Hydrogenovibrio crunogenus: one gene and its partner. The protein of the gene in region 1 binds, or shares a complex with, the protein of each later gene. Links are inferred from orthologs where the notes say so. Each region holds a gene or a part of one and is shown on either strand. Other genes may lie near its edges.

Region 1 (16,668 bases):
TTATGCAATGCTTCGCCGCGCATTTTTTTAGCATAACTTTCACTAGCAGGGGCGACCCATTCTCCGATGACCGCTGCACACACCCACAAGATGAAAGCGGACTTCATAACTGCAAAAAAAATACGCCTGATGGACCAGCCTGTCACGCGTAAAATAGTGAGTTCTGCATGGTTTGCTAAGCCTCCCAGCCCAATCAAGGTTCCAATCAACAATGCGACTGGAAAAATCTCATACCCATAAACTGGAAGCTTCAATACGGTATACATCGCCCCTTTGGCAATCGTATAGTCGTTAGAGACCTTACCAATTTGTATCATGAACTCAGAAAATCCGAGAATAATCAACAATACCATCAGCACCAACAAGGTATGACTGACTAAAACACGGCCCAAATATCGTTCAATTAAATTCATCATTTTCGTTGTATCGTTTTTTTAAAGGGAAGCGAAAGAGACATGTGAGGTAATTGAAACCAAGCCGGTCTAAGCGAGCCTTGATACAAAGCATACATCAAGAACACAACAGGAACAGGCCACAAACCTATCCAAGGTGACAAAGCTTCATTACTGATAGATTCTCGAAAAGTCACCAACAACTGGTTATAAATAACATAAAGAACCAATGCAAAAAAGACTTTTGCAAACCGGCCTTCTCGCGGGCCAGACTTACTCATTTTCAATCCCAGCAGCCCTAAAACCAGAATGCTAAAAGGCGTCACAATTCGCCATTGAAGCAACGCTTGATGCGCAGGCTTATCTGATTGCCATAAAGTTGACGTAGGTATTTCAAAAATTTTTTGTGCCGTAGAAGTCGATTGAATTTCCGGTAAAAAACCTTCGAAACGGTCAAATTCCCTGACCGTGAAGTCGTCGCCTTTTTTCAGGCCTTCATAACTTTGGCCATTGAGTAACACCAAAGCCAGCTTGTCATCAATCCACTCAAATTTGCCTTTCGGTGCAATTAAAAGAATGTCTCTCTCATCGGTATTCAACTGCACCCAAACGGATTCAAGATCTCCTTTATTATCAATGGAGCGCGTGTAAAAGATGCCTTCACCATTCGGCAGAGGATTAAATTTACCAGGAACCAATGCCGCCAGAGGTGACGTTGTTTGAGCTTCCATAATCAGTTTTCGCTCTTGCTCATAGCTCCACGGTGTAACCACTAACGTAATCCAAGCGGTTAAAAATGCCAACGGGACTAAAAACCAGAACACCCGCTTCTGAAAAAAACCTGTCGCAATACCACAACTTTGTAGCACCACCATTTCTTGGTCTTGATAAAGACGACCAACGGCCAACATCACACTCAATAATGCAACCAAAGGCAAAATAACTTCCAATGCCGGCGGGATTTTATGCAATAACACTTGCATAATGACGGTTGAAGGAATCGTTCCCTCTACCGCCACGGCAAGCAACTTGGTAGCTTCCGTCCCAAACGTTATCAACAGTAATACTGACAACACCGCAAAAAAAGTCGCAAAAAGCTCTTTGTATAGATATTTATCAAGAATTCGCAAAAAAAGGCCACCAAAACGTTAAAATAAGATTCAAATGAATAAACACCAGCGATGCCATCTTTAATATGACATCAGCGAGCGGTAAACTTCTAATTCATATGAGTTTGCCAACTGTTTCCAAGATTATACAAGAAGGGATTCAACGAGATGAAACAAATCCAGTTCAAGCTGAATGCAACCACCGATTTAAAGTCTTTCGACACACTTATTTTACCGGTATTTGACCAAGGCCAAAGCACGCAATTAGCGAAAGAAACTCATCTCCTAGAATTAACTCAGGCTTTGTTCAATCAAGGTGACTTCTTAGCAAAACCAGGCCAGACTCAAATGATTTTCCAACCTGCAAACATTGATTGCGCACGTTTGTTATTGGTGGGCATGGGAAACGCTGAAACATTAACGGTTAAAAATTATCTTGATAGCTTGAATGCTGCAGCTAAAGCACTGGACAATTCAGGTGCGGTTAATGTACTTAACACGTTAATTGAATGTATTCCTGCTAAAAACGACCAGGCCTGGGCAATTTACCAAAACACCTTGGCATTCCAGCGCAGCATTTATGATTATGAACATGAAAGCCGCAACAAAAAAACTCCCAAAGATCCAAAACTTAACAGCATGACTTATGCAGCTGAGACAACAGTGGAGAATGAAAAAGCCGTAACTCAGGCACAAGCTTCAGCATTGGGTATGGCATTGACTCAAGATTTGGCCAACATGCCAAGTAACTATTGCACCCCGACGTACCTTGCAGAAACAGCAGAAAAGATGGCACAAACCTACGGTTTTGACGTCAATATTCTGGAACAAGATGAAATGATTCAGATGGGAATGGGGTCTTTTATGGCGGTCGCACAAGGCGCTCACACGCCTCCTAAGATGATCTGTCTTTCTTATCAAGGCTCGGATGCTTCAGAAGCACCGATTGCCCTAGTGGGTAAAGGGGTGACATTTGACACTGGAGGTATTTCACTCAAACCTGGCGAAGCTATGGATGAAATGAAATATGACATGGGTGGCGCGGCGACAGTGCTAGGTGTCTTTGAAGCACTAGGACGTTTAAAACCAAAACTCAATGTCGTTGCGGTCATTCCGTCTACGGAAAACATGCCTGCAGGCAACGCCATCAAGCCGGGAGATGTCGTTAAATCCCTATCTGGCCAAACCATTGAAATACTCAATACCGATGCAGAAGGCCGTTTGATTTTATGTGATGCATTAACTTATGCGCAACAAACCTATAAACCAAGTAAGATTATTGATATGGCAACCTTGACAGGGGCTTGCATTATTGCACTGGGTCATCAAATGTCAGCCGTATTAGGGAATGATCAAACCTTGGTGGATGCACTTGTCGCTTCCGGCCAGAAGACTTATGATCGTTTTTGGCAAATGCCGTTAAGCGAAGAGTACGATGAACAGCTTAAATCAAACTTTGCAGACATGGCAAACATTGGCGGCCGTGCTGCCGGCACCATCACAGCGGCTCAATTTCTAGCTCGATTCACAAAAGAAGTAGATTGGGCACATTTGGATATTGCTGGCACCGCCTGGATCAGCGGAAAAGATAAAGGGGCAACTGGGCGCCCAGTGCCTGCATTGGTTGATTTCTTACTTGAGCAAATTTGATGACCGCAACCCCTCCTCTTGAAAAGGATGTCATTTTTTACGTATTGGGAACGAATACAGCCCAACAGCGAGAAGCCTTTATTGCCAAGCTGGTCAACAAGATACATCGTGAAAAACGCCTGTGTGATATTCGGTTTGCCAGCGAGGAGGAAATGACACGCTTCGACTTATCCTTATGGCAATACCACCCCGAAGCGTTCATTCCCCACAGCGTGCAACAGACTGTTCAAGCGCCTATTCAACTGTGGATGGGTCAGGTAGCGAGCCCATGCCAAGACGTTCTATTAAATGTTCATCCTGATTTTCCACAAAACTTTCAGCTTTATAACCGTACAATTGAAGTGTTAGATCAAACAGAACATTTAATTCAAATGGGGCGTGAGCGCTGGAAAGCTTATAAAAAAGAAGGATTAGAGCCGACCGTTCACAAAATAAAATAAACTGAAACCTAGAAGAGTTTCAGATTTGCTCGATTCATGAGGCGATTGAAGGAAGCTTATGGATATTACACAGTTATTAGAGTTCAGTGTGCAACAAAAGGCATCGGACTTACACCTTTCTGCCGGAACGGCTCCTATGCTTCGTTCTGACGGCGATATGCGTCGTATAGATTTGCCTGAACTCGATGCTAAGACCCTTCAAAACATGCTCTATCAGATCATGTCCAAACCGCAACAAGAACAGTTTGAAACGGCGTTTGAAATTGATTTTTCTTATGAATTGCCCAATATTGCCCGATTTCGGGTCAACATTTTTCAACAAAACCGAGGCATGAGTGCTGTATTTCGGACGATTCCGAACAAGGTCATGACATTTGAAGAACTCAATGCTCCGGAAATATTGAAGGAAATCGCCCAAACCCCACGTGGCATTGTCTTGGTGACCGGACCGACTGGCTCGGGTAAATCAACCACTCTTGCAGCTATGATTGATTTTATTAACGAAACCCAGCAAGCGCATATTCTCACCATTGAAGACCCAATTGAATTTATACATCAACCTAAAAATGCTCTCATCAACCAACGAGAAGTCCATCGAGACACGCACCACTTCAGCAATGCATTACGATCAGCCTTACGTGAGGATCCCGATGTCATTTTGGTCGGTGAAATGCGAGACCTGGAAACCATCAGCTTGGCATTAACCGCTGCTGAAACCGGCCATTTAGTACTCGCGACACTTCATACCAGCTCGGCAGCAAAATCCATTGACCGAATCATCGATGCCTTTCCAGCAGGTGAAAAAAACATGGTTCGCTCAATGCTTTCAGAATCTTTAAAAGCGGTGATTTCTCAAACCCTATTGAAAAAACAAAACGGTGGGCGAGTGGCTGCACATGAAATTTTATTGGGCTCTCCTGCCATCCGAAACCTTATTCGGGAAGATAAAGTCCCTCAAATGTATTCCGTTATTCAAACCTCAAATAAACTTGGTATGCAGACGTTGGATCAGGATTTGCAACGTCTGGTCAAAAATGGAATCGTGAATAAAGAAATTGCTCGCAGTAAGGCAGTGAACAAAACCGATTTCTTATGATTTTTTTGTTTTGATAAAAATAAATAGACGTAATAAAAAAATTTGAACACGTAAGTTGTTCTAAGCTTTAAAATAGACCAACTCAAAACAAAAGAATTTAAGAACCCATTCAATCATGAATATTAGCCTGCAAACCGTGTACAGTGTGTCAATTAAGCCTTTTATCTTCAGTTTTATTGGATTGCTGTTAACGACACCGCATGCGTTTGCATCCATTCCTGCCATGCCATCAGGAGATAAGAAAGTCATTCAAGACTTTTGTAAAGACCTGTCTAAAAAGCTCCGCACAGTCAAGTATCAAAAATGTTTAGAATTAGGTTTAAACGAAAGTCACCTCTACCAGAGTACCGAAAAACGCCCTTTAACCTATAGAGAAGTACTCCCTTCTTCTTCCATGCCCCCTAAAGGCCGCATTTTATTTATCGGCGGTATCCACGGTGATGAATACGCCGCCATCAGTTTAACTTATCTTTGGCTACAAACCTTACTAAAACAAGGAACAGAGACAGGCTATCACTGGTTGTTTTTACCTTTAGCCAATCCGGATGGTTTATTTAAAAACCCTGCAACCCGTCCCAATGCTAACTCAGTTGACCTGAACCGTAATTTCCCCTCGCCTGACTGGGATGAGCTGGCTTTACGTACCTGGAAGAATCACTATCATAGAAATAAACGTCGTTACCCAGGTCCTTTTGCTAATAGTGAACCGGAAACACAATGGTTGGTTGAATTGATTGAACGTTTCCAGCCGAACGCGATTATTTCTATCCACGCGCCCTATGGTTTGCTCGATTATGATGGACCCGAACACGCACAGCCAAATAAAATCGGCCACTTGAAGCATCGCGCTTTAGGAACTTACCCCGGTTCTTTAGGGCGTTATGCTGGTGAACATCTAAACATCCCCGTATTAACATTGGAATTGAAATCGGCTGGCAGAATGCCTAAAGACTCCGAGATTCAACATATGCTACAAGACTTGGAAAATTGGGTCGCAGAAAAGATTAAACAAAATGACTGGGATTTATAATAACGTGAAGCGCGACTCCAAAAACGTTCTCACATCATCAAACCTTTTTTGAAGCACAGACACTAAAAGATATGGGTTAAGAAACCTGCGGACCCACTTTTGATTTTTGAAAAGTCTCGTAGACCATTTGCCAACTTCCGCTAACCCCTTGTCTTTGCCAGTATTGCTCAACCAGTTTGCCACCTTTAACAGGGAAACTGACATAATAAACCCCCTGCTCTCCAGGATAGGCAAACACGCTTACACGAGACCAATCGACTTGATAATTCTGCTGTGAACGCAACCATTGATTGATTTGGGACAACACTTGCTGCTTATCTTCATAATTACGATCAATCAAACTACGCTGTGCACTTTGAGCAATAATAACAGGTGTAGCAGGTGCCAAACGATATTGGTAAATCAAAGTTTGCATGGCAGGGTTATTCAATACCACACATCCTCGGCTCGCTAGAGGAGGACGGCTATACGTGCTTCGAGGTGTGCCGTGTAACCAGATTCCTGAACCGGTTCGACCTTTTTGCTTGTCCCAACTATTCGGGTAATTTAAGGTTAAGGCCGCAACGCCGTACAACTCAGGTAACTTTGAATCGGATAATTCTTTTTCAACTTTGTAAATGCCAATGGGCGTCTTCAGGTCGCCACGGACCTGTTTACCCACGCCTTTTTGCCCAATTGACACATAATAGTTCGCCACTTCTTCATAGCCGTTTTCATTTTTTTGATACAAGTACAGTCGGTGTGCGGCAGAATCGACAATCACTAAATAAGGCTCATGACTAGTTTTCAAAACATACTGAGCCAATAAAGCATCCCAATCTCCTCGGGAACGTTCAAGATCGGCTTTTCGTTGCCAGCGTACTTTTGCTTCCGATAACAAGGCATTGGATTTGCGAGCATGCGCGGTTCTTTTTTGAGTCACCCATTCGGATTTCCCAGCTTTAATCGCATATAAATCGGCTTTCATCAACTGAGCCAGCTGGTACTTCGGCATATTTTTAGCCAAATCCTGCATGTCGTAAAAAGCTTCATTAAATGATAAATTCTTAATCGCGTTCAGACCGGTAATCAATTTTTTTTCGGGCAACGACACAAAATCTTCCGCCATACTGGCAGACCAAGGTAAGCAACAGAAAAACACCACTAAAAATGACCAGGCCTGGCAACTTTTACTTTCTCTGACTTTCTGCAAAAACCTATTCATATATCACATCTTCCTGCACAATTTTCCAGGTTTGATCTTGTTTTTGCCAAACCAGTTTTTTGCGAACTTTATCTTTAAAGGTATTGGATTCATAAGCCTGCCAAAAAGTCACTTGAATGGTATTTGGCGTTAAAGGCACAACCTGCACTTTATCTAATTGTATTTTAATATAACTAGGACGTTTTAGACTGCCTTTCCGACTGTTTGCCCAAGCTTGATGTGTCTTATAGCCTTCAGGTGCATAAGTCGAAACATAAAACCCTAAATAAGCTGATATATTTTGACTGGCCCATGCTGCACGCCAGCGTTCAACCAAATCCGCCACTGTTTGCATATGACGCTCAACTTGCTTTAACTGGGATTTTTCAGGTGTTTTCAAGTCACTGCTGGCACTTAATATCCACCGTCCTTTTGGCAATGTAATCTCTGTCTTATCAAACACCGTTTGGTAAGCCAGTTGTGCCTGGTAAGCATAAATTTGATTTAAATTCTCACGTAAGGAAGCAATTCTCGGGTCGCCATCCAGTGCTGACTCTAACACTTGTTGTGCTTTTTTATACTGCTGCTTTTTAATATATGCGACTGCAAGATTATTACTAACAGCTAAATCTTGCGGATAGGTTTTTAACATCGACGTTAATATTGAAATGGTTTTTTCCATATTACCGGCTTGAGAAGCTTTGGCGGCTTGTTCAAATTGCGCTTGATAGGTATCACCCTCTGCAGCCCAAACATTTATACTCGCTGTAAACGATAGTAGTAGTGTCGTTGCCAATACGATCAAATTCGATGTTTTTTGCACGCTCATTTAATTCTTTTTAATCCTGTTTCTTCGTTTACCCGCTTCTGACGAGTGTGTTTGAACTGATTCGGTTCATTTTTTCATAAACTCACCTTTCGAATCAATCACTTATTTTAAGGGATTTCATGTGTAATTTATTCAAAAAACAATCTATTTTAACGTAAATCCCCTACCCCAACCATAGAACTTTTTAAACGTTTTAGATCGTCACGCAATTTTGCGGCCAACTCAAAATCCAAATCTTTGGCGGCTTGGTACATTTGTTTTTCCATACGTTTGATTTCAGACGCCAATTGCGCGGGGGTCATACGTTGCATTTCCTGTGACGAATACTCCCCATCCGCCTCGGCTGATTTGAGTTTTGCAGCGGATGCACCCGGCTTAGGCGCATAAGGCGAATCTTCCAAAATATCGGTTATTTTTTTGTTCAGTTTCTGCGGTGTAATACCCTGTTCCGTATTATGCTGAATCTGTTTGGCACGACGTCTTTCCGTTTCCTCGATCGCTTTCTGCATCGATTGGGTGATTTTGTCGGCATACAAGATGGCTTTTCCGTCCACGTTTCTAGCGGCACGCCCAATCGTCTGAATCAAGGAGCGATCAGAACGCAAGAAACCTTCTTTATCGGCATCTAAAATCGCAACCAAAGACACTTCGGGGATATCCAAGCCTTCTCTGAGCAAGTTAATCCCTACCAACACATCGAACTCTCCCAAGCGCAAATCACGAATGATTTCAATACGCTCAACCGTATCAATATCCGAGTGTAAATAACGAACCCGAACATTATGCTCTTCAAGGTACTCGGTCAAGTTTTCAGCCATTCGCTTGGTCAGCGTAGTCACCAAAACACGCTCTTCTTTCTCAACGCGTAAACGAATTTCCCCTAACAAATCGTCCACTTGGGTCAATGCTGGGCGCACTTCCAAAACAGGATCCAATAAACCGGTCGGACGAACCACCTGTTCTACAATTTTGGACTCATGCTCCGCTTCATATTTGCCCGGCGTAGCAGACACAAAAATCGTCTGCGGCATAATTTTTTCAAACTCATCAAACCGCATTGGACGGTTATCCATCGCAGAAGGTAAGCGAAAACCAAAAGTGACCAAATTTTCTTTTCGAGAACGATCCCCTTTGTACATCCCACCGATTTGAGGAATGGTCACGTGGCTTTCATCAATAAACATCAAAGCATTTTTAGGCAAGTAATCCAACAACGTTGGTGGCGGCTCACCAGAAGCTCTTCCGGAAAGATAACGGGAGTAATTTTCAATCCCTGAACAATAGCCTAATTCTGACATCATTTCTATGTCCAACCGTGTCCGTTCTTCTAAGCGTTGCGCTTCCACCAGTTTATTCAGGCTGCGCAGCTCTTCCAAACGACTGACCAACTCCACTTTGACTTGCTCAATGGTTTGTAACACACGTTCTTTCGGGGTGACATAGTGCGACTTAGGGTAGACTGTCACCCGGGTTGGACGCGTTAACACCTCGCCTGTCAAAGGGTCAAACCAAGCCAGTGAATCGACCTCATCATCGAAAAGTTCAATACGAATGGCATATTCTTCAGCTTCTGCAGGAAAAACATCAATCACATCCCCGCGAACCCTAAAGCAACCTCGCCAAAGCTCTACATCGTTGCGGGTATATTGCATTGTGGTTAGTTGTTGCAAAATATCACGTTGAGAAACCGCATCGCCCAATCGCAATTGTAAAATCATTTTTAAATACTGATCCGGATCCCCTAACCCGTAGATGGCAGAGACCGTCGCAATCAAAACCACATCTTTCCGTTCCATCAACGCCTTGGTAGCAGACAATCGTAATTGTTCAATCTGTTCATTGACGGAGGAATCTTTAGCAATATAGGTGTCAGAGGCTGGCACATAGGCTTCCGGCTGATAATAGTCATAATAAGAAACAAAGTATTCCACCGCATTGTACGGGAAAAAGCTTTTCATCTCACCATAGAGTTGCGCCGCCAGCGTTTTATTATGCGCCAGAATAATAGTGGGTCTTTGTACCTTGGCAATCACGTTCGCCATGGTAAACGTTTTACCGGATCCAGTTACCCCGAGTAAGGTTTGGAAAGCTTCACCGTCTTCCAACCCTTCCACCAGTTGTGCAATGGCGACCGGTTGATCCCCGGCGGGCTCATACTGAGAGACAATTTCAAATTTTTTTGCCATAGTAACGTATTTCTAACTCTTATCGATGCTGCTGAAAACAAGTGTTTGTCATTAAAAATCAAGACTTGCGACCATTATGCTTACTTATTTAACGTTTTGCGCCAAGGTGACCGAATTTTCTCTTAAAAAAAAGCCCGTTTGGTTGTAAAATAACTGAAACATTTTACCTGAGAGCTGAACAGAACAAAACCGTGTATTTCGTGAAGCAATAACTCAATCTCACCAAAACACAGGATGAAACTGTACAGCAATCGCAAACATGAATGAGACCTTAAACATTATGTCCAGATTGTCTAATCGCGTTAATCGAGTCAAACCCTCTCTGACTTTAGTGATTTCTGCCAAAGCGGCAGAGCTGAAAAGAGCCGGAAAAGATATTATCAGCTTAGGTGCCGGGGAACCTGATTTCGATACCCCAGATCACATCAAATCGGCTGGTATCAGCGCAATTCAAAATGGACAGACTCGTTATACTGCCGTCGATGGCACACCGGAATTAAAAGGTGCCATTATTGAAAAATTCAAACGCGACAATAACCTGACGTATGAAATGGATCAAATCCTGGTGTCCTCCGGTGGAAAACAAAGTTTTTATAACTTATGCCAGGGCTTGCTGAATGATGGCGATGAAGTTGTCATTCCTGCACCTTACTGGGTGTCCTATCCTGACATGGCGCTTCTAGCAGGCGGTGAGCCAATCATTATCGAAGCTGATATAGAGCAAGGCTTTAAAATCACTCCCGAACAATTAAAAGCGGCCATCACCCCTAAAACCAAAATGGTTGTGATTAACAGTCCGTCTAACCCGACTGGTGCTGTTTACACGGCAAGTGAATTGAAAGCACTGGGCGAAGTGTTACAACAATACCCGGACATTGTCATTGCCTCGGACGATATGTATGAACATATCCTACTCAATGACACCCCGTTTACAAATATTCTAGAAGTCTGCCCAGAGCTAACCGATAGAACCGTGGTTATGAATGGGGTTTCTAAAGCTTACTCAATGACCGGCTGGCGTATTGGATACGCCGGCGGTCCGAAAGACTTGATCGCAGCGATGCGAAAAGTTCAATCTCAAAGCACCTCAAACCCTTGCTCGATTTCACAGGCGGCTTCAACAGAAGCCCTGAATGGCCCACAGGATTGTATTGAAACCATGCTGACAGAGTTTAAAAAGCGCCATGAGTTTGTTGTGGAGCGCATCAACGAAATCCCAGGGTTTAAATGCATTCCGGCTGCAGGCGCTTTTTATGCCTTTATGGATGTGAAAGAGGCAATGAAACAAAAAGGGTATGAAACCGATGCCGATTTTGCGACCGCCATCCTAGAAGAAGTGGAAGTAGCTGCTGTTCCCGGTTCTGGATTTGGTGCTGAAGGTCATTTAAGGATTTCTTTCGCAACCAGCATGGTCAATTTGATTAATGCTTTGGATCGCATTGACAGCTTTATGAAAGACGCTTAATCGTTTCATTGATAACAATAAAAAACCGCCAGGCCTGGCGGTTTTTTTATGTCGTCTGAAAAAGTCTACGGCGATTTATCCAATGTGCTTTAAATGCTGCAATGTCAACATTAAAGCGGCATAAGCCCGACCTTCTGAAAACTCAGGATGAGCCAACAACGCCGGCCAATCTTTAATTGGCCAGTGTACCACTTCCAACGGCTCGGGCTCATCTCCTTCGGCATTACTGGGAGACAGTCCCGTTGCTAAGACTAAGTGCGTTTGGTGTGACATATACCCCGCCGCCAACGTCACCGAATCCATCAAGGCAATATCAGCCGGCAAAAATCCAATTTCTTCCTGACTTTCTCGAAGTACCGCTTCTTCCCAGGTTTCTCCCGGATCAATTTTTCCTTTTGGAAATCCCAGTTCATAGCGTTCAACACCGGCGGCATATTCCCGAATCAGCACCAGACAGTCATCCATAATCGGTACAATTAAAACGGCACCATGGACGGAACTTACTAACCGTTCAAATTGAACTTGAGTGTCATTTCCATAAACAATGTCCAAGCCTTCCACGGTAAAAATACGCGTGTTAGCCAGTTCTTTTTTCGTTAGAATAACGGGCGTTTTTTTCTTTTTCATAAAAAGAATAATACGAAAATAGGAGTCAAAATGCGAATTAAACACTCATCTCAAGGCCTACAAATTCCGTGGAATGACATTGAAACCGTGTTACTCGACATGGACGGCACCTTACTCGACTTGCATTTTGACTGGCACTTTTGGATGGAATATGTGCCGAAAATGTACGCCAACCAAAACCACATGACCCTTGAAGAAGCCAACAAAATCATTCGGGGCAAAATTCATTCCCAGCAAGGCACTTTAAACTGGTATTGCTTGGATTACTGGACAGAGCAGCTCAACCTCCCGATCGCAGAACTAAAACATGAGCTGAAACACATGATTCAGGCGCATCCAGAAGTGATCACCTTTTTAGAACGTCTGCGAACCTTAAATAAAGAAGTTGTCATGGTGACCAATGCCCACAGAGACAGCTTGGCGATCAAACTGGAAATGACTGAAATCGGCGATTATTTCGATGAAATGATCTCATCTCATGACTTTGGTATGCCAAAAGAAAATGAAGTATTGTGGCAAAAAATTGAAAATAAATTTGGATACAACCCAGCTAAAACCCTATTGATTGATGACAATCTACAAGCGTTACAATCAGCGCAGGATTATGGCATCCGTTACCAGCTTGCTGCGGTTCACGTGAGTCCTAAAATGGATAAAATCGACCCTAAAGGCTTCCCCGGTTTTGAAAACTTCAGCGAAATCATGCCTTGAATCATTAGGTTTTCGGGATTAACACAAACACATTCTCCGTTGTTTGAACGCCTTTACGTTCAAACGTATCCGATTCGACTTTTTCAATGTTAAATCGGTCTTCAAACAAGGCTTTGACCTCTAATGCAGAGACCGCAAACGGTGGTCCTGACTGCAATGACTGGTCATAATCCATTGCAATCAATAAAATCGGCACCCCCGGCGCTAAAACAGCTTTCAAATGAGACGCGTATTGTTGTCTCATTTCCGGAGGAAGCGCAACTAAAGCAGCTCGATCATACACGGCTTTCACCTCGCGACACTCCTTGACGGACACATCAAAAAAATCACCACTCAGCAAAGACATTTTATCCATCTCAAAACCACTGAACCGAGGATGCTTTAAAGTCGTCGCTTGCAAACCATTTTCTGTCACAAATTCTTGAAGCGCTTTTTCACTTAATTCGACGCCTAATACGGTATGCCCCTGCTGATTTAACCAAAGCATGTCTAGAGATTTACCACATAACGGAACAAAAACCTGTTCATGCCCTGACAAATTCAATTTTTTCCAGTGTTTTTTTAAGAAAGCATTCACATCAGGCTGATGAAATCCTACTCGCCCACTGCGCCACATTTGGTGCCAAAAATCTGCTTCCATACCGCTTCCTTTGTTATCATTTGCGCTAAAGATACTGTTTCCCGAAATAAAATTCAAAAAATGAGTTATTTATTTACATGAAAAAATCACCTCCACCTGCTAATACGCCTAAAAAAGAGGGCTCTGAAACCAGAGAGGCTTTGCCTTTATTACAACGCAACTGGGTCAAAAACTTCCTCACAGCGATTTTTTTTATTGCTCTATATCTTGCCATCCGCCCTTTTATGCAAGGAGATGTGGCTGAAGGGTTTGCTCCTGAACTGACAACTGAATCTATTACGGGCAAGGAAATTCATTTGAAAGACTATCGTGGAAAACCCGTGATGGTGCATTTTTGGGCAACGTGGTGCCCGATCTGTGAATTTGAACGGGATGGCATTGAAAATATTGCACAGGACTACGCTGTCATCAATATTGCTACCCAGTCGAACGATGATGAAGGATTGTTAACCTATGCCAATGTTCACCAAATGAATGCGGACATCATTGTCAATGACTTTGATGGGAGCTTGATGAAACAATTTGGCGCAAGAGCCGTTCCGGCAACCTTTATTATTGGGCCGACAGGGAAGATAGAGTTCGTAGAGGTCGGTTACTCCACCAGCTTAGGATTAAAAGCCCGGCTTTGGTGGCTCAGTCAGTAATCTTATTTTTCTATGGCAAAACACCCGAACGGCTCCATTTCTTATAGTGAGCGAGATGTATACGGCTTAATCCAAGTGGTCGACAATGAGATTATGAGAAGTCTTTATTTTGACTCTCTTGTGGAACAAAGTCGTTACTATTTCCATGCCCCTTTAACATTGGCATTTGAATATCAATCCGCTCTGTTAGAAGAGACACTGGAGCATGCTCATTCAACATCTGTCCAATCGATCTTAATGCTGGGATTAGGTGGAGGAAGTCTTGCCACTCAGCTACACAGTGTGTTACCTAACTGCCAACAAACTGTGGTTGAACTGCGTGAGGCGGTTATCCAGATTGCCTACCGTTATTTTTATTTACCCGATACCCCACAAATACAACCGATACAAAGTGATGCCAATGACTTTGTCCAGCAAGCAGCGCAACAATATGACCTGATGATTGTCGACCTGTATGACAATGACAGCATGCCTTGGATTTTTAGTGAAGAGACATTTTTATCAAGACTGCATTATTTGGTCTCTGGTTCGGGCCGCATTTTATTTAATTTATGGAAAAGCTCTCCCGATACAACCTTAAAAATCATCCAATTCTGGGAACAACACCGCGGTGCTCATCTCAAAACACGAGAAATCCAATCCAGTGGGAACATCATTCTTTGCGTGGATTTTTAACATCATCAACATCAACAAATCAGCTCGGATTATCTCAGTTAGATATCAATGCCGTAAAAATGAATCCCACAATCCAACCCAAACCGTTAAAATAATTCCCTACGCAGGGGGATATTGACCTACGATATTGCAACCATAGAAAATAACGATAGAATACCCGACAACATAAGCCTTAAAACGGCCGATAAAAACACTGACAACCACCTGATTAACACTAACAACCACTAACTTCATACAAAGCAGGTTAGTCCAAACTTAATTCTCAACCAAAAGACACCGAATTTTATGGCTCTACTTTTTTTGCGCGATATGTTCTTGAGTTACGGAACACACACCCTTTTAAATAAAGTTTCCTTTAAAGTCGAAACCAATGAACGCGTTTGTATCGTTGGACGCAACGGCGAAGGTAAGTCGACTTTATTAAAAGTCATCGAAGGGAGTATTCAGGCCGATGACGGAACCCGGATTGTGCAGGATGGCGTTAAGATCGCAAAACTTCAGCAAGAAGTGCCTAACGATTTAGCGGGTAGCGTCTTCCACATTATTGCCTTAGGATTGGGAGATATTGGTCACCATATTGAAGAATTCCACCGCCTCAGCCATGCCATCTCAGAAAATTATACGGATGAATTAATGGCCAAAATGACCAAAGCACAACAAGCCATTGATGCACAGGACGGTTGGGACCTCAATCAAAAAGTGGAAACCATTATTTCCAAGCTGTCATTGCCAGCCGACGCTGAGTTTTCAGCGCTTTCTGGCGGCATGAAGCGTCGGGTCTTATTGGCGCAAGCCCTGATCCAAAATCCGGATATTCTATTACTGGACGAGCCCACCAACCACTTGGACATTCCGTCCATTCAATGGCTGGAAGACTTTCTTAAAAACCTGCAATGCAGCTTGATTTTCATCACCCATGATCGCTCCTTCTTACAGGCGCTTGCAACACGTATTGTGGAAGTGGATCGTGGGCAGTTACATAACTGGGAGTGCGATTACAAAACTTACCTAGAGCGTAAACAAGCACAATTGGAATCTGAAGCCAAAACCAATGCCGAGTTTGATAAAAAACTGGCACAAGAAGAGGTTTGGATCCGTCAAGGCATCAAAGCACGACGCACCCGAAACGAAGGCCGCGTTCGTGCCTTGGAAAAACTCAGGGAAGAACATAAAGCGCGACGCTCACAACAAGGTAAGGCGAATCTGCAATTTAACCAAGGGGCGAACTCTGGTAAACAAGTCATTGAAGTTGAAAATTTATCCTTTGCTTGGCCTGACCAGCCGGTCATTCAGGATTTTTCAACCATGATTTTACGGGGTGATAAGGTTGGGATTATTGGTGCCAATGGATGTGGTAAATCCACCTTACTCAAACTGTTGCTTGGTAAACTTGAACCGCAGTCCGGCACAGTAAAACTGGGAACCAACATTCAGATTGCTTATTTTGACCAGCACCGAGACCAACTCGACGAAAATAAAGTGGTGGTTGAAAGTGTGCTTGAAGAATCGGACTATGTCGAGATCAATGGACAGCGTAAGCACATCATGAGCTATCTGTCCGACTTCTTATTCAGCCCGGAACGGGCCAGACAGCAAGTGAAGGCTTTATCGGGTGGTGAACGCAACCGCTTGTTACTTGCTCGAGTATTCTCCAAACCGTCTAACTTGTTGATTTTGGATGAACCGACCAATGACTTGGATATCGAGACCCTTGAACTGCTAGAAGAATTATTACTCGACTATCCCGGTACCGTCCTGATTGTCAGCCATGACCGGGCTTTCTTAAACAGTGTGGCGACCAGTTCAATCGTGTTCGATGCACCGGGCATCGTGAATGAATATATCGGCGGCTATGATGACTGGTTACGTCAACGCCCTGACCATTTAGCTCAATCTGCCACGCTTGAAAAACAAACCGAAAAAACAGCCAAAGCAACCAGGCCTGGCGAAAATTCATCTTCGGAAGAGGAGAGTAAGGCCTCTAAAAAACC
Region 2 (12,752 bases), 1.8 Mb from region 1 along the record:
CCTAGAAATATGGAAGGGAATTTGTAGACAAACACCCAGTTCATTGTATGGTGAACGTTGAATTTTTGAAATTTCGATAATTATTACATTGTTTTTACCCGTAATGCAAGAAAAATTTGAAAATAGTTTTTGTTTTTCGGTCAAAAATAACATAAAGCCGCTTAGAGCTTGATGAAACGGCCTTTTATCCGCCTCTTGCTTGGCAAAATAGGATGCCGAGAGAGGAATAAAAGATGCTCAAAATCATAAAATCCCTTAGGATATGCGCTAATAAAACGATAACAGTTTGGTTCAAGTTTGAATGGATATTTCACATATATTAAACGACTTAAATGATGCACAACGTGAAGCCGTGACGGTGGACGATCAACATGCGTTGATTTTAGCAGGCGCTGGCAGTGGTAAAACGCGGGTTTTGGTGCATCGCATTGCCTGGTTGACTCAGGTAATGGGATTTTCCGCTTACAACATTCTGGCGGTCACTTTTACCAATAAAGCCGCCAGTGAAATGCGTGGCCGTGTCGAGGCGTTGATCGGCAACCAATCACAAGGTATGACGATGGGGACTTTTCATGGCATCGCCTACCGGTTGCTACGCACCCATTATAAAGAAGTCGGGCTACCACAGAGTTTCCAGATTCTCGATTCGGATGACCAGAAACGAGTGATTAAACGTCTGTTAAAAGCGTTAGAGCTGGATGAGGCGCAATGGCCTCACAAGCAAGTGCAAGCCTTTATTAATGGTGAGAAGGAAGAAGGGCGACGTCCACATCATATTGATCCGGGTCATAACCCTTATGTGCGTCAAATGGTACAAATTTATCAAGCCTATGAGGAGCAGTGTAAACGGGCAGGCCTGGTCGATTTTGCAGAACTTTTATTGCGAGCGCATGAACTTTGGTTAAAAAATCCACAAGTATTGGCGCATTACCAAGCGCGGTTTCGGCATATTTTGGTGGACGAGTTTCAAGACACCAACAGCTTACAATATGCTTGGCTTCGGGTATTGGCCGGCGCCAGTGGCCGATTATTCATTGTCGGAGATGACGACCAGTCGATTTATGGGTGGCGTGGGGCTAAAATTGAAAACATTCGTCGCTTTGATGAAGATTTTTCTGACGTCAAAACCGTTCGTTTGGAGCAAAACTATCGTTCCACCGGCACGATTCTGAAAGCGGCTAATGGCCTGATTGCGTTCAACCAGGACCGGATGGGGAAAAATCTTTGGAGTGCCGGTGAGGAAGGTGAGCCGATTCGCATCTATGAAGCTTTCAATGAGTTGGACGAAGCCCGTTATGTGTGTAACCAAATTGAAGGTTGGTGTGAGCAAGGAGGGAGTCGTTCCGAAGTTGCGGTTTTGTATCGTTCCAATGCGCAATCTCGTGTGATGGAGCAAGCCCTGTTGCAAGCACAGATTCCATATCGCGTGTATGGTGGTCTACGCTTCTATGATCGTGCTGAAATAAAAGATGTGTTGGCGTATTTACGCTTACTGGTCAATACCGAAGATGATGCCGCTTTTGAGCGGGTTTATAATCATCCGCCGCGAGGAATCGGGAATAAAACAGCCGACCAGATTCGAGAAGTGGCCCGCATGCAGGAAATTTCATTATGGCAAGCCGCTTCACAAATGGCGCAGGATGGTTTGACCGCACGCGCAAAAACAGCCGTAAATGGATTTTTATCTTTAATCGAGTCGCTAAAAGACAGCACGGCCGAATTAAGTTTACAAGATCAGGTTATTCAGGTGATTTCACGTTCTGGCTTGCAATTGCATTTTGAAAAAGACACCTCTGAACAAGGTCAAAGCCGGCTTGAAAACCTAGATGAGCTGATTAATGCCGTGAGTGTGTTTAAACCGGCGCAAAATAATGAAACCGTGGAGGGCGTTGCGCCGGAAGAGGCGGTGATGACCAAAGCGTTTGATCAACCTAATTTTGAAAACCTCTTGGCGGAGTTCTTGGCACAAGCTGCTTTGGAAGCGGGTGAACAACAAGCGGACCAGTGGGAATCTTCGGTTCAGCTGATGACGTTACACGCGGCGAAAGGGCTTGAATTTCCGCTGGTGTTTATGATTGGCTTGGAGGAAGGGCTTTTTCCCTCTCAACAATCACAGGAAGACCCTTATCGTTTAGAAGAAGAACGTCGCCTGGCCTATGTTGGGGTAACGCGAGCGGAAAAACAGTTAATGATTTCTTTTGCCAATCGACGTCGAATGCATGGCTCGGAATTTTATCCGTTGCCTTCACGCTTCATTAAAGAAATCCCGGATGACTGTGTTCAAATGGTACGTTTAAGTGGTTCGGTTAAGCATTATGGCGACACAACATCCTCTGCCAATCAAGGGTTTGCATTACCGAACGAGTCAGGCTTTTCTGTTGGCGAAAATGTTTTTCATCAAAAGTTTGGTGAAGGCACGGTGCTCGGAACCGAAGGGGCGGGCGACCATGCCCGTGTTCAAGTCAACTTTACGCATGCCGGCACGAAATGGTTAGTGGCGGCGTTTGCCAAACTTGAGAAGCGTTAAATGTTTCAAGTCGATACTCTTTCAAAACGTCCATTTTTAAATCCGGTTTCTTTTTCCTTGGCGGTTAATGAGGTGTTGGTCGTTTCCGGCGTTTCAGGTTCTGGAAAGTCGGTTTTGCTGCGCGCGTTGGCCGATTTAGACCCTCATGAAGGACGTGTGTTCTTGGATGAGAAAGAGCAAGCAGACTGGAAAGCGACCAAGTGGCGTAAAAAAGTGATGTGGTTTCCCGCAGAAACCGCTTGGTGGGAAGATTCCGTTGCGGCCCATTTTCCGGAAAGCAATCCAAAAAATACCCAGGCCTGGTGGTCTTCAGCAATCGAAAAACTGTCTTTGCCTGCCAGTATTTTAAGGCAGTCGGTTGATAAGCTTTCCAGTGGGGAAAAGCAACGCTTGGCACTGATTCGAGGGTTGATTGAAAAGCCACAGGTTTTGTTGTTGGATGAAATTACAGCGAATCTTGACCCCCAATCCACCTTAGCGGTCGAAGCGTTGATTTTAGAGTATTTATCTGAACATCAGGCGTGTGCCGTTTGGGTAACGCATGATCCGCAACAGGCAGAACGCGTTGCCAGCCAGAAAATTGAACTGGGTCGTGAGAGCGACTAAGCACCTTAAATTGAAGAATATCGAGGTCTAATGTCAACTTCATCTGCTTGTTCTAACGGCTCAAAATTCACACCTAAGCTTGAGCGTGCGCAAATTACCTGGTCTGAGGAAGGTGTGCCCGTATCGACCATGTTTGACGATGTGTATTACTCCAGATTAGATGGGTTAGCGGAAGTGGATTATATTTTCTTGGAGCATAATCAGCTTGCCCCGCGATTTGAAGACTTATCTCCTAACAGTCGGTTTTGCATTATGGAAACAGGGTTTGGCGCGGGGCTGAACTTTCTAAAAACCTGTCAGCTTTGGTTGGAAAAAGCGCCAGCTGATGCGCATCTGCATTTTATTTCATTTGAAAAATTTCCATTGACGCAATCTGAGTTGGCAAAAGCGCATCAAGTGTTTGGAGAATTAACAGAGCTTTCTAGTGCGTTATTAAATGTTTATCCGCTTCCTTTACCCGGTTGGCATGATGTGTTCATGTCTGACCCGCGCATTAGATTAACGCTTTGGTTTGGCGATTTGATGAAGGGGTTGCCGGAGTTTGATGGTCCAGTGGATGCTTGGTTTTTGGATGGGTTTACGCCGCGAAAGAATCCAGGTATGTGGCAAGCGGAATTGTTTTTACAGATGGCTCGTTTGAGTGATGAACACACAACCTATGCTACTTTTACCGCAGCGGGAGAAGTGAGAAGAGGGCTGGAAAAACATGGGTTTGAAGTTGAAAAAGCCCCTGGCTATGCGCAAAAGCGGGAAATGTGTTTTGGGCGTTACGTGCACCCACGGCCATTTTCTTCCAAAACGCCTTGGTTCGAAAAACCTAAAAATATCAACCCTTCTCCCAAAAAAGCGATTGTAATCGGTGCCGGGTTGGCCGGTGCAACGGTGGCGTACCAGTTAGCCACTCAAGGACTGTCGGTGACGGTCTTGGAGCAAGAAGCCGTTGTTTCGCAGCAAGCTTCCGGTAATCTGGCCGGTGCGATTCACCCTTTGGTGACGGCAGACTGGAATCTACGCAGTCAGTTTTATTTGAAAGGTTTCGAAAGCAGTTTGCGTTGGCTAAAGCCTTGGTTTGAATCAAACCATATTGTGGGTCAGCAAAATGGATTGATGCAATTGGCCATGACTGAAACCATGCACCAACGCTTACAAGAAGCGTTACAAAGGGTCGGTTTGCCGGAGTCTTTTGCCTACTGGTGTAACTCGGAACAAGCCAGTGATTTGATTGGTCAAAAAACCGATCATGAAGGGCTTTTTTTTCCAGAAGCTGGCTGGGTTCAGCCGGCTTCGGTGGTGGCTCAGTGTTTGGCACACGAAGCGATTGACTTAAACCTGGAAGAAACAGTGGTTGACATGCAACCACTAAAAACTCAAAACAGCCAGGCCTGGCAAGTTTCGACAATCCGTGCCGCTTACCAAGCCGATGTCGTCGTCGTGGCGACGGGTGCTTTAAATGAAATTTTGAACAATCAATTGAATTTACCCATTCGTCCAGTAAAAGGGCAGGTGTCTCATTTTGAACCAGAAGATTTGAAAGGCATGTTAAAGACAACGGTAACGCATCGCGGTTATTCTGTTTGTGGTGATTTTGGCGCACAATCGCCCTACACGGCAATCAGTGGAGCAACTTTTGAAGCCCCTGATCGGTCGCCGACAATGTCTGAAGCCTCTCATGTAGAGAACCAGCGTTTGGCAAAAGAAGCTTTGCCGGAATGGTTGGCAGATTCTACCGTGACAGCGGGTAAAGTGGGGTTTCGTCCCACAACGCCGGATCATCTGCCCGTGATTGGAGCTGTGCCTGATTTCGAATGGATGAAAAAGGCCTATTTTGAGCAGTCTCATACTCATGCGGTGTATCGTTATGCTGAACAGCAGTATCAGCCTGGGTTGTATGTTTCGAATGGGCATGGTGCACGCGGCTTGATGTCTGTGTTTCTGGCAGCAGAAATCATTGGCGCGATGGTATCGGGGAATGCGCAGGTAATGCCAAAAAGTTTGTATCATGCCGTGCACCCAGCCCGTTTTGCAATTCGACATTGGCGAAGCGGAAAAGGGATGCTGTAAAGAGCATTTTTAATAAATTAAGATTTTTAAGACTGTTTCCAATATTCTCATGGTTGGAATCGCATAAAATAATCACCATAAAATGTATTTTAAAGTATCGTTTAGGTAAACTACCCTTACTATCGTCATCTTTTATAAGGAATCTGTATGAAAATTGTTTTGATACTCGCAGGGGTCATCATCTTAGCCATTATGTTTGATTGGTTTGGTAGTCGGGAGATTATCAGTTCAGGTCTGGAGTCGACACAATCAGCCTTCGATAAAGTTCAGGAGACTGGAGATGGTATTTCAGAATCCGTAGAAAGAATCAGTAATGCGCAAAAAGGAGCAGAGTAAGTATGAAATTGTTTAAGCAGTTACGTAAATGTATGTTAATCGTCGGGATGGGTTCTCTTTCAATGGGGGCTTATGCGATTGAAGGGAATGCCGGTCTGGATTTATCGCTGTCTAATGATGCCGGGAATATTGGACTTTATTCTTTGCGTGAAACCCCTCATGAATTGACGAATCTGGGGGCGGATTTTCTGTTTAACAGTAAAAGCGATCGTTTTTTAGATATATACGGAAGTTTGGCTAGAAAAGGCTTGCTAGGAAATAAAAATCTTGAGTTAGGTTTAAAAGGTAAGTTGTTTTATATTGATGAAGATAAAAACAATCGAGATGGTTACGGTCTGATGATCGGTGGGTTGGGTCGTTATTGGATGCCGACTGAAATTCCAGCAGCGGTTGCGATGGAATACCTTTATGCGCCGGCTATTGTCACGTCTGGAGACGCTGATACGGCTTCAGAATTCAATGCCCGTGTTGAAATGAGAATTTTGCCAAGTGCGGTTGGTTATGTCGGTTATAGAAAACTTAATATGGAATTCAACAACACTAACTATGAAGTGGATGACAGTTTTCATATTGGTGTGAGAGTGGCTTTTCAGTAAGATTTGATGTGTTTTAAAAAGGCTCCTTAAAGGAGCCTTTTTTATTTTTGACGTTCGGATTAACTTTCTTCAAACCCAGGGATCTGACTGTGATCTACTTCATCAATCTGTTCGGGGGTCAGGTAAGCCTTGGCATAGGTCAGATAGACTTTTTCTCTAATGAACAGGTTGAATAAATCCGGGTCTATGTGTCCTTCTTGTTTCATGAACCCTAAAATTCGTAGGCTTTCAGAAAGGGTCTTGGCTTTCTTATAAGGGCGGTCGCCGGCAGATAAAGCCTCGAAAATATCGGCAATACCCATGATTCTGGCAGGGATTGAAAGTTCTTCTCGTGTCAGTTGGTTCGGGTAGCCTTTACCATCCATTCTTTCATGATGGCCGCCAGCGTATTCGGATACGCGCTGTAATTCCTTAGGGAAAGGCAAAATATCCAACATGTGAATCGACATAGCGGCGTGATCCTGCATGATAGTCCGCTCTTCATCATTGAGGGTGCCTCGGCTAATATTGAGGTTAAGAAATTCATTCTCGCTCAGCATGGGGTTTTCAGTACCTTCCAGTGTTTGGAAAGTTTCAGATTGAACGGTTTCTAAAAATGTTGCGGATGCTTCTGTGAAGAACTCTTTGCCTATATTGATGTCTTGGATCCGTTGGTAGAGTTCATAATATTTTTTTTGCGAGGCTTTGATCTCTTCTAGAGGAATGTTGTGTTGCTTGACCAATGATTGAAAAGCTTTTAAATTTAAGCGGGTTTTAATGAGCTCAATGCGGTCGAATACAGTTTCAAGTTTAGTGGATTTATCCATAATGTATTCAGGCGTGGTTAATTTGCCGCAATCATGGAGCCAGGCAGCGGTTTCCAATTCAAAAAAATCACTTTCATCCATCTGAAAATCTTTGAAATCAGGATGGTTTGAATTGGAAGCTGCTTCCGCCAACATCATAGTAATTACCGGAACTCTTTGACAGTGTTCACCAGTGTAAGGAGATTTTTTATCAATCGCATCGGCAACCATCTTGCTGAAGGCTTCAAAAAGTTGCTTATGTTCATTAATCAGTTGACGGTTGGTCAGTGCGACAGAGGCTTGTGAAGCCAAAGATCGCGCTAAGCTTTCCGATTCCTTTGAGAAAGGGATAACCTTCCCTTCTTTGTCGGTCGCATTGACCAGTTGTAATACACCGATGACGTCTTGGTCGAAGTTCTTCAGAGGAATGGTAAGCATCGATTGTGTGCGGTAATGAAATTGCTGGTCAAATGCTAAGGCGCCAGAGAAATCAAAGTCCTGTGCAGTGTAGATATCTTTCAGGTTAACCGTTTCACCCTTAATTGCGACATAGCTGGAAACGGTTGTTAGATTTTCGTTACCCGAGGACAGTGTTAAGGGAATTGCTGAAAACGTAATCGGCTCAGAATGATTCCCGCCAAGCCGAATACCAAGAGAGGTATTCTGAACCACATCAAAATGGAGCATGTTTTGATCGATTATGCGGTATAGCGTTCCTCCATCAGCATGCGTTAAAGTCTGGGCACTGGTTAATATTTGTTGTAACAGCGTGGGAGTGTCGCTTTCAGCTGAGAGTGCGATGCCGACTTGATTGAGTTGTTCAATCTTTTCGAGTAAAGAGGCGTTCATTGGAAACCTTTTGAAAACGGTAGCTCAGTTTGACATAAATTATTTATAATGTAAATTGTGTTAGAAGGCGTCTATTGCGTCAAATTATGGCTCATAATAATCCAGGTTACTGAGAATGCAGTTACGAATTTTAGGGTGTAGTGGCGGCATTTCGCCAGGACAAGGAACCACTGCGTTTTTAGTGGACCAGACATTGTTGGTGGATGCCGGAACAGGTGTGGAATCTCTGACTTATGAAGAGATGCAGCAAATCGAGGCGATTGTTTTAACACACAGTCATTTAGATCATATTTCTCATCTGCCTTTCTTACTGAAGAATCTTATTGGCAGCACGCATCAAACCCTTCAGGTTTATGCGCTGAGCCATACTGTTGATGCGCTTAAAAATCATATTTTTAATGATGTGATTTGGCCAGATTTTACCGTATTGCCATCACATGACAGCCCTTGTGTACAGTTAAACATCGTAAAATATGGCGATGTCCTGTCATTAGCAGATAAGCAGGTGGTGGTTTTGCCTGCTTATCATTCTGTACCCACAGCAGGATATTGGATCGGAAATGAGGACGCAGCGTTTGCCTTTAGTGGTGATTGTTTTCAGAACGATGATTTTTGGCGTGCTTTAAACAATTTACCTTCCGTCGATATGTTGATTATGGATAGTCAGTTTTCGAAAAAGGATAAGGCGCTTAGTGAATTAGCCAAGCATTATTACCCTAGTGCACTCAAATTAGACCTAGAAAAATTGGATTATCGACCTCCGGTGTTTATCTCGCACTTGCCTGTGACGAATAAAGAAAAGCTGTTAACAGAAATCCGAACAGAACTTGCGCGCTGGACGCCGGAAGTGCTGGAAGCGAATCACGTTTATAATGTGACAAAAACAGAAACATAGCGATTGTTAGGAGTCGTTGCAGAATGGAATCATTTAAAATTTTGCTGGTAGAGGATAACCTGGTTAACCAAAAAGTGGCGGTCGCACTGTTAGAAAAAATGGGGTATCAGGCTGATATCACCGCCAATGGACAAGAAGCTCTGGAGGCACTGGCTCAAACCCCCTATGATTTGATTTTAATGGATTGTCAAATGCCGGTGAAAGATGGGTATGAGACTACGCGTGCCATTAGAGCTCTGGACAATCCTTTGTCAGACATTCCCATTATTGCAATGACGGCTAATGCGATGGCTGGCGATGATGAGAAATGTTATGAAGCGGGTATGAATGACTATATGACCAAGCCTATTAACTCTAAGCTCATGGCGGAAAAAATAGACGCTTTCGCAAAACGAAAAAATGCTGCGAAACAGGTGAATAAACATTGTTGAATGAAAGCAGGGTAAACGAGAAAAACATGGATCAAAAAATCGGTTTGTTGATTATTGGAGACGAAGTGTTGTCAGGCAAGCGGCAAGATAAGCACTTGAGCCAAGCCAATACCTTATTAAGACCCAGAGGGCTGGAGCTGGCGTGGGTCAAAATCGTAGGAGATGAACCCGGTTTCTTGGTGGATACGCTCCAAGCCAGTTTTGAATCGGGAGATATCGTGTTTTCATTTGGCGGAATTGGCGCGACACCGGATGACAGAACCCGCCAAGCAGCGGCAAAAGCATTAGGGCTACCGATTGAGCGACACCCGGAAGGGGTTAAAGAAATTGAAGCTCAGTTTGGAGAAGACGCTTATCCTCAACGTATTCGAATGGCGGAATATCCAAAGGGGGCGACAATCATCCCTAATTTTTATAATCGAGTACCCGGCTTTTCAATTCGGCATCACCACTTTATGCCAGGGTTTCCAATGATGGCTAAGCCGATGATGGAATGGGTATTGAATCAATATTATCCGCATCTAAAACTGGAACCTAAAGTGGAAAAAACCATTCGATTGATTGATGGGCATGAATCAGAGTGGGTCACCTTTATGGAGGCGTTTGAAATCGAGTTTCCGACTTTGCGTCTATTCAGTTTGCCAAGTATTTCAGAACAAGGTGACCGGACAATTGAACTTGGGGTGGAAGGGTATGAAGCCGACGCTCAAAAAGGATTGGATGCTTTGATCTGTGAAGCCAATAAGCGAGAAGCTTCGTTTGAACTTATTTAGAGAATGCGGTTGAAGACGAATACCACGGATGTGCTGATTATTGGTGCCGGCGCATCGGGATTGATGTGCGCTGCCACTGCGGGTTATCGTGGACGAAAGGTCTGGGTATTGGATCATGCCCCTAAAGCGGCGGCGAAAATTCGAATTTCCGGCGGTGGGAAGTGTAATTTTACCAATCAGGTGGTTACGCCGAATGAGTTTATTTGCCAAAATCCGCACTTTGTAAAAAGTGCATTAGCCCGCTATCAGCCTCAGGATTTTATCGATTTGGTTGATCGGCATGGGCTGGAATATGAGGAGCGGGAGCTTGGGAAGTTGTTTTGCTGCCATCGCGCTGGAGATTTAATTCACATTTTGAAAACCGAATGTGATTGGGCGGGCGTGACCCTGCAATTAAAGACCTCAGTGAAGTCTATTGCAAAATTAACACCTAAAACGCCTGATGAAGCCGCATTTCGAATTGAAACCAATGAGTGCTTTATTGAATGTCAATCGTTGGTGATTGCCACTGGTGCACTGTCTTTTCCCAAGCTTAAAGCCAGCAATTTTGGTTATCAGGTCGCAGAACAGTTTGGCTTAAGGCAAGTGCCTGTCCGACCGGGGTTAGTGCCGTTAACTTTAAAAGGGAAATGGCGAGACTTTTGTCAAAAGCTGAGTGGGATTGCGCTGGATGTTAAAATCAGTACCTACAATGAACAGACTGAAAAATCGTTTGAAGAAGCCCTGCTGTTTACCCATCAGGGCATCAGTGGGCCAGGCGTGCTACAGATTTCCAATTATTGGCAACCGGGTCAAGCCATTGAAATTAACTTGTTGCCAAACGTAGATGTTCTGGCGGAGTTGATGCAGTTAAAGCAAAGTAATGCGTCATTAATACGTTGGCTTCAACAATTCTGGACGAAGAAATTTACCCAGGCCTGGCTGGAAATGTATCCGATTGCAACCAAGTTGGCTGACTTACCTAACGAAGAAATTGAGCGTTTTGCGCAACAGATAACACACTGGATACTGTATCCCAGTGATACTGCTGGTTATGACAAGGCAGAAGTGACTTTAGGGGGCGTCGATACCGATGAAGTATCGTCTAAGAATTTTGAAGTCAAAAATGTGCCCGGCCTTTACTTTATTGGTGAAGTGTTGGATGTAACAGGTCATCTCGGGGGGTATAACTTTCAATGGGCCTGGTCATCAGGGTTTGCGGCTGGTCAAACAGTGTAGTAGTTATAATAAGTAACAAGATTTAACAGAGAAAAGACATGAATTTATTAGATTTAAAACCAGAGACACGTGATCCTTTTTCCAAAACAGTTCAGACGCTGATTCAGAAGCATAAGATGGATCCCAATGAGATTTTTATGAACGTCTTGGAAAGCCAAGAAGCACCTGAAATGAATTACTGGATGATGAAGGTATTGATCCAAGAGCATTTTGTGTCGCCTCAACAAGAAGTGGCTAAGGATGCAGAAGGGGTATCGGTCAAGCCTTTGCAAGCCGCTTGTTTGTTAGGGAATGTTGGCGCGCTTGCAGCCTTATTGGAAGCCAATGCTTTTTCAGGCGAGGTGACAGGGCATGAGTTTCAACTGGCTGCACGAATCGCTTCAAAGCAGGAAGATCAAGCTTTGTTGGGGGTGATTATGAAGTACGCCCAAGAAACGGGTAGCTTGGAATTGTTTATGCGTGAATTGCAATCTGCTCCTATGCAATAATGGGATTGACCGTCATTCATGACTAATGATAGTTAAAAGCTATCATTTTGGTTAAAACAATTAATTTTACTTATTTATGTTTTCACATAGAATGGGCTTTGTATTCAACATTAACTGTTTTTAAAAACTTAGCGTTTACTTTAAAAGCGGCTAAGTCCTTAACTAAGGAGAAAAGTATGTCTCAAGCATTAGAAAACAAAGAAGGTCAAGCTGTTCCAAGTGTTGTCTGGCCAACACGTCAAAACAATGAGTGGGTCAATGTAAAAAGTGATGATATTTTCAAAGGCCGCACGGTTGTTGTGTTCTCTTTGCCGGGAGCCTTTACGCCAACGTGTTCATCTTCTCATTTACCTCGTTATAACGAACTTGCGCCGGTTTTCTTTGAAAACGGTGTAGATGAAATTGTATGTCTATCTGTTAATGATACGTTTGTTATGAATGAGTGGGCAAAAGATCAAGAGTCCACGAATGTGACTTTGATTCCAGATGGGAATGGCGAGTTTACAGAAGGCATGGGCATGCTGGTTGATAAAGCAGACTTAGGATTTGGTAAGCGTTCATGGCGTTATTCAATGCTGGTGAAAGACGGCGTTGTTGAAAAGATGTTTATCGAGCCGAATGTACCTGGTGACCCATTCGAAGTATCGGATGCGGATACCATGTTGAAATACATCAATCCGAACGCTCAACCTAAGAAAGTGGCGACTATCTTTACCAAGCCAGGTTGTCCTTTCTGTGCGAAAGCGAAAGCCGCGTTGGAAGATGCTGGAGTTGAGTATGAAGAAATTACGGTTTCTCATGCGGATGTAACGTCACGTACATTACGTGCCGTCGCCAATGCAGATACGGTTCCGCAAGTCTTTATTGAAGGACAGCATATTGGCGGATCTGACGATTTGGAAGCGTATTTAGCTAAATAATCGATCGTCCTTTAGAGATAAAGAAACCACCAGGCCTGGTGGTTTTTTTTATTAAAATGAATTTTTTAGAAGAATAACTATTTATCCAAATAACACAAAGATAAATAGCTATTTTTAGAAGAGGAAGACACATGCAATATGATTATGATCTGATTGCCATTGGGGCAGGAAGTGGTGGCTTATCCGTTGTGGAAAGAGCGGTTGAATATGGCAAAAAATGTGCAGTGGTTGAAGCCAAAAAAATGGGTGGCACTTGCGTAAACATTG

Evidence for each region.
Region 2: the proteins of uvrB (region 1) and uvrD are in contact, whole or in part, in a crystal structure (PDB 7EGT), measured with the Thermus thermophilus proteins. The link is inferred for Hydrogenovibrio crunogenus from one-to-one orthologs. Residues at the interface, in WP_096411307.1 of Thermus thermophilus: Glu23, Leu25, Arg26, Asp27, Gly28, Glu29, Arg30, Phe31, Arg55, Glu326, Asp327, Phe328, Glu379, Ser382, Gln383, His398, Gly400, Arg401; in WP_096412145.1 of Thermus thermophilus: His654, Arg656, Phe657, Gln666, Asp668, Glu669, Lys680, Arg681, Leu682, Ser683, Lys685, Tyr686, Ala687.

The regions. Positions count from the first base shown.
Region 1 is NZ_CP032096.1:1,911,949-1,928,616, forward strand. The notes cover bases 7,398-10,370. They hold uvrB (excinuclease ABC subunit UvrB), read right to left. Parts: upstream 9,916-10,370; coding sequence 7,879-9,915; downstream 7,398-7,878. Other genes in these bases: GHNINEIG_RS09180 (nuclear transport factor 2 family protein), read right to left, coding at 7,398-7,729; GHNINEIG_RS09190 (pyridoxal phosphate-dependent aminotransferase), read left to right, coding at 10,196-10,370. Outside these bases: LPS export ABC transporter permease LptG, read right to left, coding at 1-416; LPS export ABC transporter permease LptF, read right to left, coding at 413-1,522; GHNINEIG_RS09155 (leucyl aminopeptidase), read left to right, coding at 1,670-3,151; GHNINEIG_RS09160 (DNA polymerase III subunit chi), read left to right, coding at 3,151-3,591; GHNINEIG_RS09165 (type IV pilus twitching motility protein PilT), read left to right, coding at 3,650-4,687; GHNINEIG_RS09170 (M14 family zinc carboxypeptidase), read left to right, coding at 4,803-5,717; GHNINEIG_RS09175 (L,D-transpeptidase family protein), read right to left, coding at 5,794-6,921; more of GHNINEIG_RS09180, read right to left, coding at 6,914-7,397; more of GHNINEIG_RS09190, read left to right, coding at 10,371-11,380; ADP compounds hydrolase NudE, read right to left, coding at 11,456-12,007; yrfG (GMP/IMP nucleotidase), read left to right, coding at 12,038-12,718; GHNINEIG_RS09205 (thiopurine S-methyltransferase), read right to left, coding at 12,723-13,358; GHNINEIG_RS09210 (protein disulfide oxidoreductase), read left to right, coding at 13,436-14,002; GHNINEIG_RS09215 (spermidine synthase), read left to right, coding at 14,015-14,677; GHNINEIG_RS09220 (ATP-binding cassette domain-containing protein), read left to right, coding at 14,963-16,668. UniProt on the Escherichia coli protein: The UvrABC repair system catalyzes the recognition and processing of DNA lesions. A damage recognition complex composed of 2 UvrA and 2 UvrB subunits scans DNA for abnormalities.
Region 2 is NZ_CP032096.1:143,128-155,879, forward strand. What follows is about bases 1-2,914. They hold uvrD (DNA helicase II), read left to right. Parts: upstream 1-301; coding sequence 302-2,527; downstream 2,528-2,914. Other genes in these bases: GHNINEIG_RS00590 (ABC transporter ATP-binding protein), read left to right, coding at 2,528-2,914. Outside these bases: more of GHNINEIG_RS00590, read left to right, coding at 2,915-3,133; bifunctional tRNA (5-methylaminomethyl-2-thiouridine)(34)-methyltransferase MnmD/FAD-dependent 5-carboxymethylaminomethyl-2-thiouridine(34) oxidoreductase MnmC, read left to right, coding at 3,164-5,194; GHNINEIG_RS00600 (hypothetical protein), read left to right, coding at 5,342-5,530; GHNINEIG_RS00605 (YfaZ family outer membrane protein), read left to right, coding at 5,533-6,126; GHNINEIG_RS00610 (HD family phosphohydrolase), read right to left, coding at 6,186-7,760; GHNINEIG_RS00615 (MBL fold metallo-hydrolase), read left to right, coding at 7,876-8,655; GHNINEIG_RS00620 (response regulator), read left to right, coding at 8,679-9,086; GHNINEIG_RS00625 (competence/damage-inducible protein A), read left to right, coding at 9,113-9,859; GHNINEIG_RS00630 (BaiN/RdsA family NAD(P)/FAD-dependent oxidoreductase), read left to right, coding at 9,863-11,077; GHNINEIG_RS00635 (hypothetical protein), read left to right, coding at 11,116-11,565; GHNINEIG_RS00640 (glutathione peroxidase), read left to right, coding at 11,742-12,485; gorA (glutathione-disulfide reductase), read left to right, coding at 12,617-12,752. UniProt on the Escherichia coli protein: A helicase with DNA-dependent ATPase activity. Unwinds DNA duplexes with 3'-5' polarity. Translocates on single-stranded DNA with 3'-5' polarity. Initiates unwinding more efficiently from a nicked substrate than double-stranded DNA.